One region of the Mesorhizobium sp. M2A.F.Ca.ET.039.01.1.1 genome, then DNA from elsewhere that is predicted to be linked to it. Evidence: predicted binding sites of a transcription regulator. Region 1 holds the regulator's gene; each other region holds the start of a gene.

Region 1 (3,274 bases):
TACCCGATGCGACCAGCTCGATGGAAAAGCCCGGCGGAAGCTGTGGCTTCGCGTCCTCCGGGCGATCGGTGACGCCGCCGCCATTGGCGGCGGACTCCGCCACATTGGGTTTCGGCTGATCCTGCGGCTTCAGCAGCCGGCGCACGCCCGGACGATCGGCTTTCCAGTCGCCGAAGGCCTTTTCGCCGCTGAGCAAGGGGGCCTGCTGCGCAAAGGCACCGGTGGCGAGAATCAAGGCAGTGCCCGCAAGGCCGGCGATCCGTATCATGCTGTTCTCCGTCGTCTGCCAATGCGCCTCGCTCGGTCAGGCGCTCCGAGCAGGACATATTGGGCAAACGACCGAAAAGAGAAGCTTGCGCACGCGGATTTGACGGAGCGCCGGAGCTTAGGTCTCCTCGGCATCCAGGTCGTCGTCGAGGCGCTTTTCCAGCTCGACGAGATCGGCCGGCAAGGGCAGGCCCATGGCGCGGAGCTCCCGCAATTTCTCGCGCAGCTGCTCCTGGATCTCGTGATCGTCCTCGGGCTGGTTGATCATTTCCTGAAGCAGGAGGTCGATCTGGGCCTTGATAGCTTCCAACGCCATTTTTTTCTCCCTCTGCAGCTGGTGCGACCCTAGGTGCGGCAAGATTCAGGTCAGGCCGAGCCGGAGTCGAAGACGGGCGCGAAGCGGCCAGACAAGGTGGCTTCCGAGAACCCGAGCGGAGCGTACTTAAAGTACGTGAGCACCGGAAGGGCAGGAAGCCGTCATTCGCAGGCCGGCCTCACCTGAATATCGATAAACCTAGCGGAGCATGCGCGAAATCAGTTGTGCCGTATAGTCAACCATCGGCACGATGCGGGCGTAATTCAGCCGCGTCGGCCCGATGACGCCAAGCGCGCCGATGACGCGGGCGTCCTTGTCGCGATAGGGCGCGACGACCAGCGACGAGCCGGACAGCGAGAACAGCTTGTTCTCCGAGCCGATGAAGATGCGCACGCCCGGCCCTTCCTCGGCTAGGTCGAGCAGCTGCAGCAGCCCGTCCTGCGTCTCCAGATCCTCGAACAGATGGCGCAGCAGTTCGAGATCGGCCTGGGCGGTGACATTTTCCAGCAGGTTGGCACGGCCGCGCACGATGAGACGCGCCGGCAGGCCGCTTTCGGCGCCGGCCCAGACCGCCAGCCCCTTCTCGACAAGATCCTGCGACAGCGTGTCGAGAGCGGATTTGGTCTCATCCTTGATGCGGGCGATCTCGGCGCGCGCCTCGGCAAGCGTGCGGCCCCGGATATGGGCGTTGAGGAAATTGGACGCCTCGTGCAGTTGCGACACGGTGGTGCCGACGGGCAGGTCGACGACGCGGTTCTCGACATCGCCGTTCTGCGACACCAGCACGGCCAGCGCCTTGGTCGGCTCGAGCTGGATGAATTCGATGTGCTTCAGCGCCACCTCGTTCTTGGAGGCGAGCACGAGGCCGGCGCCGCGCGACATGCCGGACAGCATCTGGCTGGCCTCGGTCAGCATATGCTCCAGCGTTGCGCCGGAGCCCGAGGCGCGCACCTGCGCCTCGATGATGCGGCGCTCGTCGTCTGAAAGGTCGCCGAGCTCCATGAAGGCGTCGACAAAGAAGCGCAGGCCCGTCTGGGTCGGGAGCCGCCCGGCGGAAACATGCGGCGCATAGATCAGGCCGAGATGCTCGAGGTCGCTCATCACGTTGCGGATGGTGGCCGGCGACAGCGAGGAGGGCAGGATGCGCGACAGGCTGCGCGAGCCGACCGGCTCGCCGTCGCGCAGATAGGAATCGACAATCCGCCGGAAAATATCGCGCGAGCGCATGTCGAGTGACTGAAGTACCGGCGACTGAAGCCCGGGCGACTGCGACGTCGGATCGACTGGTCTGTTCATTCCGGCGAGAAACCTCCTACCGGAAAGATATAGACTCCCGGTCGGCCCGCGCAACCCGCCCCGGCTCTCGCCCCTTTTCCTTTGCGCGAGAGACTGCATGCGTCTACAAGCCGCCAACGAATCCGGGAAAAACAGAAAGAGCCTCGATGCGCCCCTCCAAACGCCAAGCCGACGAAATGCGCGCCATCTCCTTCGAGCGCGGCGTGTCCAAGCATGCCGAAGGCTCGTGCCTGGTGAAGTTCGGCGACACGCATGTCCTGTGCACCGCGAGCCTTGAGGAAAAGGTGCCGGCCTGGATGCGCAATTCCGGCAAGGGCTGGGTGACGGCCGAATACGGCATGCTGCCGCGCTCGACCGGCGAGCGCATGCGGCGCGAGGCCTCCGCCGGCAAGCAGGGCGGCCGCACGCTGGAGATCCAGCGGCTGATCGGCCGGAGCTTGCGCGCCGTGGTCGACCTGCAGGCGCTGGGCGAACAGCAGATCACCGTCGACTGCGACGTGATCCAGGCCGATGGCGGCACCCGCACCGCCTCGATCACCGGCGGCTGGGTGGCGCTCTACGACTGCCTGCGCTGGATGGAAGCGCGCCAGATGGTCAGCGTCGCCAAGGTGCTCAAGGACCATGTCGCGGCGATCTCCTGCGGCATCCATGACGGCCAGCCGGTCATCGACCTCGATTATCTCGAGGATTCCTCAGCCGGCACCGACGCCAATTTCGTCATGACCGGCAAGGGCGGCATCGTCGAGATCCAGGGCACGGCCGAAGGCGAGCCTTTCTCCGAGGAGCAGTTCGCGGCGCTGATGGGACTGGCCAAGAAGGGCATTTCGCGGCTGGTGAGCCTGCAGCAGATGGCGGTGGCGTAGGGTTTCCAATGCCGAGCCTAGGCCCCCCTCTCTGGCCTGCCGGCCATCTCCCCCTCAAGGGGGGAGATTGGATTTCGCCGCGGCTTTCGCCAATCACCGGCGTTGCAGAATGGGTGCCTACGACAAAGCTGCCAATCTCCCCCCTTGAGGGGGAGATGCCCGGCAGGGCAGAGAGGGGGGCCTCGTGATACCCTCTGCAATTTTGGAATCAGCTCTCTACGTCACCAATTTGGCTGCCGCCGAAACCTTCTACCGCGACATCATCGGCCTCGAGCCACTGGGCAAGGTCGAGGGGCGCCATGTCTTCTTCCGTTGCGGTGACGGCGTATTGCTTCTCTTCAACGCCGAGGCGACCAAAATCCCTCCGGCGCCTGACGCCCGGCTGAAAGTGCCGCCGCATGGCACGGCCGGCGAGGGGCATCTCTGCTTTGCGGCTACCGCCGACGAAATCGCCGCATGGCGCAAGCATCTCGCCGCGAACAACATCGCCATCGAAAGCGACTTCGAATGGCCGCAAGGCGGGCACTCGATC
Region 2 (3,274 bases), on a different contig from region 1:
TCTCCAGCGTGACGTTCTCCAGCTTGATGCCGAGATCCTCGCTGATGGCCGTGCCGCCGGTCAGGATGGCGATGTCCTCCAGCATGGCCTTGCGGCGGTCACCGAAGCCCGGAGCCTTGACGGCGGCGATCTTCAGGCCACCGCGCAGCTTGTTGACGACCAGCGTGGCCAGGGCCTCGCCTTCGACGTCTTCCGAGATGATGAGCAGGGGCTTCGAGGTCTGAACGACAGCTTCCAGGACCGGCAGCATTGCCTGCAGGTTGGAGAGCTTCTTCTCGTGCAGCAGGATGTAGGCGTCTTCCAGATCGGCGACCATCTTGTCGGCGTTGGTGACGAAGTAGGGCGAGAGATAGCCGCGGTCGAACTGCATGCCTTCGACGACTTCCAGCTCGGTCTCGGCGGTCTTGGCTTCCTCGACGGTGATGACGCCTTCGTTGCCGACCTTCTGCATCGCTTCCGCGATCATCTTGCCGACCGACTCGTCGCCATTGGCCGAGATCGTGCCGACCTGGGCGACTTCCTCGGAGGTCTTGATCTTCTTGGCGGCCTTGCCAAGAGCGGCGACGACTTCACCGACGGCGAGGTCGATGCCGCGCTTGAGGTCCATCGGGTTCATGCCAGCGGCAACGGCCTTGTTGCCCTCCTGCACGATCGCCTGGGCGAGAACGGTAGCGGTGGTCGTGCCGTCGCCGGCGATGTCGTTGGTCTTCGAAGCGACTTCGCGGACCATCTGGGCGCCCATGTTCTCGAACTTGTCCTCAAGCTCGATCTCCTTGGCGACGGTGACGCCGTCCTTGGTGATGCGCGGGGCGCCGAACGACTTGTCGATGACGACGTTGCGGCCCTTCGGTCCGAGGGTCACCTTCACCGCGTCGGCGAGGATGTTGACACCGCGCAGCATGCGCTCACGGGCGTCGCGGGAGAATTTTACGTCTTTTGCAGCCATGGTTAGCTCCTGACAGGGGCTCGGGAAGAGCCCGAAAACTCAGTTGATGGAGAGGCCGAAATTCAGCCGATGATGCCCATGATGTCGGATTCCTTCATGATCAGAAGGTCTTCGCCATTGAGCTTGACTTCAGTGCCCGACCACTTGCCGAACAGGATGCGGTCGCCGGCCTTGACGTCCAGGGGCACCAGCTTGCCGCTCTCGTCGCGGGCGCCGGAGCCGACGGCGATGATCTCGCCTTCCTGCGGCTTCTCCTTAGCCGTGTCCGGGATGATGATCCCGCCGGCGGTCTTGGATTCGGATTCGACCCGGCGAACGACCACGCGGTCATGAAGCGGGCGGAACTTGGACTTTGCCATGTTGTCTTCCTCGAGTGAGAACGGTGAGAACTGTTCCTCCATCCGGCGAGGCCGCCGGATATGAGTTAGCACTCACCAAAGGCGAGTGCTAACGTGGCGCTGAGATAGGCCGGCGCCTTGCCAGAGTCAAGGCGCGCGAAAGGGGCAAGCGGCGCGAAATTTTTCTCAGGCGAAACGTCACCATGAAAAGCGCCTGCTGTCGCGGGACACCGACGAGCAATCCCACCCGTCAGTCCCGGCGCTTCGGCGCTCGCAGCACCAGCAGCGGGCAGCGTTCGGCGAGCCCGTATGTGCCGGTCGAGGCAACGTCGACGTCGTCGAAAAATACCTTGGCTTCCTCGACAAGCGCGCTTACCGGCGCAAAATTGTAGATGACGGATGAGTTACGGTAGACGTCGACGGTGCCGATCACCGGCAACTCCCATCCCGTGCGTGTCGAAAGTTCGTCGCGGTCGGGAAACATCGCTTCGAATTGCTCGAGAATTCCCGTCACCGGTATGACGTAGTCCGGCGCGCCGGCGACCGCGGTCATGGCCACCCGCCATTTGAGGTCGTGAAAGGTCGAGACGCCGCCGGCCAACGCGAGGGCGCGGACATCCCGCGGATCGTCGCGTGTCTCGGGGGAAGCGTACAGCCTGATGCCGGCGCGCCCGTCTGCTTTCAGAACGCGCGCGATGGCTGAAAACAGCGCTTGCCTCGCATCCGCCCCGCCGATGACAGTGAGGCATCCGTCGCCGATCAGCGCATCGACGCTTGCGTCAGACATCGGCGGATCGAACCAGTCGCCGCGTACCGCCTTGCGCCTTTCGGTATCGCCCGGCCAGATGCCGGCGATCATGTCGGCCGACTCGTCGACCGCCGTCATCCTGGCGCCAAGCCCGGCGAGCTCCGGCGTCACGCCGAACATCACGACGTGCGATCGAGCGAGGTCGAGTTCGCGGTTATAGGCCTCGACGACTTCCGGCGGCGGCCTGAGCGGCGACCCCAGCAACTGCCAATGCCTGCGAATTGCATTCCAATGCTCTGTCATCACAAACCCGCCCGTACGATTGTGTTAGAACGCATAATCGAGGACGCTTAAGAAACCAAGCCGGGGGGCGGATGGCACGTATTGCGGTTATCACGCATGAGTTTGACGTGTTTGAACGCCGTCGCGGGCCGTTGCTGCGCCGCGACAGCCCCTACATGCTCTTCGATCTCCTGGAGGAGTTGAAGCGCCGGGGACATTCCGTTCGCATTGTTGCGGGCACGTCGGCCAGGCCAGAGGCGGATATCGCGATACTCCATGTCGACGCGACCGTGACGCCACCCGAATATGTCGAATACGCGCGCACTTATCCCTTCTGCCTCAACATCGGCGCCGCCGATATCTCGAAGCGTCGCGTCAGCGGCGCGGTGATCGACAGGGATCACAGCTGGCGAGGCCCAGTCATCGTCAAGAGCAGCCTCAACAATCTGGGAACGCGGGAGCAGACGCTCAATCGGCGATCGCGGCGCGCCGGCAGGCCGGAGCCGTTTCCCGATGCCAGGCTGCTCGATCGCTACCGCATCCACGGCTCGCTTGCGGAAGTTCCCCCGGCGGTGTTCGACCGCAAGGATCTCGTGGTGGAAAAGTTTGTTCCCGAGCCCGAGCCTGACGGCTTTGGCGCCCGCTTCTGGCTGTTTTGCGGAGAACGCGAGCGTTGTACCCGGCATGTCTCGCCGCAGAACCTGGTCAAAGGCGAAGATACGATCCGACGAGAGCCGGTTCCGGTTCCCGACGAGCTTCGCGCGCTACGGCGCGATCTCGGCTTCGACTACGGCAAATTCGATTTCGTCATGCATGAAGGCAAGGCCCTTCTGCTTGACGCCAACAAGACGCCCGGCCGCGTCCGCAACCTGTCCGCCTTCCTCGCCGCCGGCAATTCAAATCTCGCCGACGGCTTCGAAGGACTGATCCGCCAGGTAACTTAGGCGAACCTCAGATATT
Region 3 (3,274 bases), on a different contig from region 1:
CATCCGCCAGGAAGATCAGGTCGAACTTCGCGCGTTCTGCCGCCTGGGCAAATGCGATGCGCTGCCTGAGGCTCGTCGTCGCATCCGCGGCGGTGTCAGGGTGGCGCCATGCCGCCACATGGTGGCCAGCTGGATACATGAAGGCGCCAAGCCGCAGCTTCCCAACCTTGCTCACCTTCAGTCTCCTTTCAGCAACGATGACAATTCACGAGGATCACGGCGCTTTACCGGAGCGGACGATCGGCGTGGATTTTGGCGGCGTGGCTAACAAGTTGCCGGCGCCGTCCTTTTCGGCCGCACGATGCCTAGTCGCCGCAAGAATAATTGGCTTTCCTTTAAGCGAGGATGGCTCCAGCAGATCGAAGAAATGCTTGAACAGTCCAGTGTAGCTGCCTTTGAACGTCGGCGAGCCGACCACCAGGACAGCGGCGCTCGACAATTGCTCGACGATGTTTCGGGCCGAAAGGTCAAGGTCACCAAGCCGCTTGGAGCGCGCAAAGTAAGGGCCTAAATCCTGGATGTCGAAAGTAGCTGAGGATGCGCCAATCTTCTTCGCTACTTGTCCGACTATGTGGTCAACAAACCCCATTGTCTTCGAAGGGAGAGTAAGATTACCCGATATTCCTAGCACGAACTTCTCGACATTTGCCGGCCCCCCTCATAACGGTCTGTACCCACCAAACTCTATCGACTTGGTCGAATTAAGAGAGGGAGCAGATTTCAAAAAGAAGCCGCCAATCGGATGGAGTTTGCGGAATGTCGGCTATGATGGGGTCATTCGATGCTGACTGGAAGCATCGGGTGGGCGGCGATCAAGGCGAGCCGCCAGGTTGTGCCGGCGAGATGAGACAGAGTGAAGCCAGCGCCTGCTGAAGGATCGACCTCAGAACTCGATTTTGTCGGTGTGATGTGTCCGACGAAATCACGCGCTACCGATCTTCTCCGTCTGCGACTGTCAGTGACAAGCTTTGTGCGGGTTTGCCCGCGTCTTTAGGTTGGCTTGGTATTTTCCAAACGCAGCTGCGGGCTACAATAGTTGTTCGTCGACTACAGATTTACGGGCAGAGGCCAAAGGCCGATGATGCCGGGAGTTGATGATGCATAAACTGAGCCGCGCCGCCCTCTTCGAGCTTGTGTGGTCGAAGCCGATGACCGAGATCGCTCGCGAACTCAACGTGCGCGACCAGCACGTCGCCGTGGCTTGCGATCTCTTTGACATCGCCCGACCGCGCGCCGGGTACTGGCAAAAGGTCGGGTACGGCAAACCTGTCGAAAGGGCTGTCCTCAGCACTGAAGCCTTTTCTGCCGAAGAGATTGTTTGCGTAGGCGTCTGAAGGCGGTCACGTGCCGATCCGGACGTGCCCGGTTGCGTCCCTCGATGGTCCCGTGCGCCAAGATGAAAGACGCCGGCAAAGGCGTGCTCCAAATCTTTCCAAGAAAGCAAAGAACGTCTTTGCTTCGATTTCGCGGCCTTCGCTACAACTTATCAGCACTTCGATGAGGAGAGTGCCAAGTTTAGCAATGGAGATATGCCATGGGTTTCAAACCCTTGCATGATCGGGTGGTGATCCGCCGGATCGAAAGCGAAGAAAAGACAGCGGGCGGCATCATCATTCCCGATACCGCCAAGGAAAAACCGCAGGAAGGCGAAGTTGTTTCGGTCGGCCCCGGCAGCCGCGACGAGACGGGCAAGCTCATTCCGCTGGACGTCAAGGCCGGCGATCGCGTGCTGTTCGGCAAATGGTCCGGCACCGAAGTCAAGATTGGCGGGCAGGATCTGCTGATCGCCAAGGAATCCGACATTTTCGGCGTTATCGCCTGACACTTTCCCGAGACAATTACAGGAGACAATAGTCATGGCCGCCAAGGACGTGAAATTTTCAACCGATGCCCGAGACCGCCTGCTGCGCGGCGTGGACATCCTCGCCAACGCCGTGAAGGTCACGCTGGGACCCAAGGGTCGCAACGTCGTCATCGACAAATCCTTCGGCGCGCCGCGCATCACCAAGGATGGCGTCACCGTCGCCAAGGAAATCGAGCTCGAGGACAAGTTCGAGAATCTCGGCGCGCAGCTGCTGCGCGAGGTTGCTTCCAAGACCAATGATCTTGCCGGCGACGGCACCACGACCGCGACGGTTCTGGCTCAGGCGATCGTCAAGGAGGGCGCGAAATACGTCGCCGCCGGTCTTAATCCGCAGGATCTGAAGCGCGGCATCGATCTCGCTGTGGCCGCCGCCATCGCCGATATTAAGAAGCGCGCCCGCAAGGTCGCCTCGTCGGAAGAGGTGGCGCAGGTCGGCACCGTTTCGGCGAACGGCGCCTCGGAAATAGGCCGGATCATCGCCACGGCGGTTGAGAAGGTCGGCAACGAAGGTGTCATCACCGTCGAGGAGGCGAAGAGCTTCGAGACCGAGCTCGACGTCGTCGAAGGCCTGCAATTCGATCGGGGCTATCTGTCGCCGTACTTCGTCACCAACGCGGAGAAGCTCGTCGTGGAATTCGACGAACCTTACGTGCTGATCTTCGAGAAGAAGCTCGGTTCGCTGCAGCCGCTGCTGCCGATCCTGGAAGCGGTCGTGCAGACCGGCAAGCCGCTGCTCGTCATCGCCGAGGACGTCGAAGGCGAGGCGCTCGCCACGCTGGTGGTGAACAAGCTGCGTGGCGGGCTGAAAATCGCGGCCGTCAAGGCGCCTGGGTTCGGTGATCGGCGTAAGGCTTTGCTCGAGGACATCGCCATCGTCACCGGCGGCCAGGTCATTTCCGAGGATTTGGGCATCAAGCTCGAAAGCGTGACCCTGGCCCAACTCGGCCGCACCAAGAAGGTCCGGATCGACAAGGAAAACACCACCGTGGTCGATGGCGCCGGCAAGAAGAGCGAGATCAAGGCCCGCATAGCCCAGATCAAGCAGCAGATCGAAGAGACCACCTCCGACTATGACCGCGAGAAGCTGCAGGAGCGGTTGGCCAAGCTTGCCGGGGGTGTTGCCGTCATTCGTGTCGGCGGCGCGACCGAAGTCGAGGTCAAGGAAAAGAAGGACCGTGTGGACGACGCGCTGAACGCGACCCGGGCGGCGATCGCCGAAGGCGTCGTGCCCGGCGGCGGCGTGGCGCTTTTGCGCGCCAAGTCCGCGGTGCAAGCCTTGAAGAACGGCAATGCCGACATCCAGGCCGGCATCAGCATCGTGTTGCGGGCGCTCGAGGCACCGGTCAGGCAGATTGCCGACAATGCCGGCGTGGAGGGCTCGGTCGTGGTCGGCAAGATCCTCGAGAATAA

What was found. The regulator HrcA, encoded in region 1, represses chaperone genes, less so after heat shock. The targets are predictions, from matches to a motif close to GTTAGCACTCNCNNNNNGNGAGTGCTAAC.
Region 2: groES (co-chaperone GroES) is a predicted target of HrcA. The motif match lies at 1,370-1,398, and genes of this name have one in related genera.
Region 3: groES (co-chaperone GroES) is a predicted target of HrcA. The motif match lies at 1,486-1,514, and genes of this name have one in related genera.

Annotation. Positions count from the first base shown of each region.
Region 1 is NZ_RZRY01000120.1:4,881-8,154, forward strand. Features, by position in the region: gene EOA24_RS12215 (sorbosone dehydrogenase family protein) at 1-268, opposite strand, end outside; gene EOA24_RS12220 (hypothetical protein) at 386-583, opposite strand; gene hrcA (heat-inducible transcriptional repressor HrcA) at 782-1,879, opposite strand; gene rph (ribonuclease PH) at 2,026-2,742, shown strand; gene EOA24_RS12240 (VOC family protein) at 2,927-3,274, shown strand, end outside.
Region 2 is NZ_RZRY01000320.1:924-4,197, forward strand. Features, by position in the region: gene groL (chaperonin GroEL) at 1-946, opposite strand, end outside; gene groES (co-chaperone GroES) at 1,009-1,305, opposite strand; gene EOA24_RS22185 (class I SAM-dependent methyltransferase) at 1,535-2,335, opposite strand; gene EOA24_RS22190 (hypothetical protein) at 2,443-3,258, shown strand; gene EOA24_RS22195 (SDR family oxidoreductase) at 3,266-3,274, opposite strand, start outside.
Region 3 is NZ_RZRY01000424.1:1,290-4,563, reverse strand. Features, by position in the region: partial or broken gene EOA24_RS25780 (LLM class flavin-dependent oxidoreductase) at 1-139, opposite strand, end outside; gene EOA24_RS25775 (NAD(P)H-dependent oxidoreductase) at 215-631, opposite strand; gene EOA24_RS25770 (hypothetical protein) at 1,095-1,334, shown strand; gene groES (co-chaperone GroES) at 1,535-1,822, shown strand; gene groL (chaperonin GroEL) at 1,857-3,274, shown strand, end outside.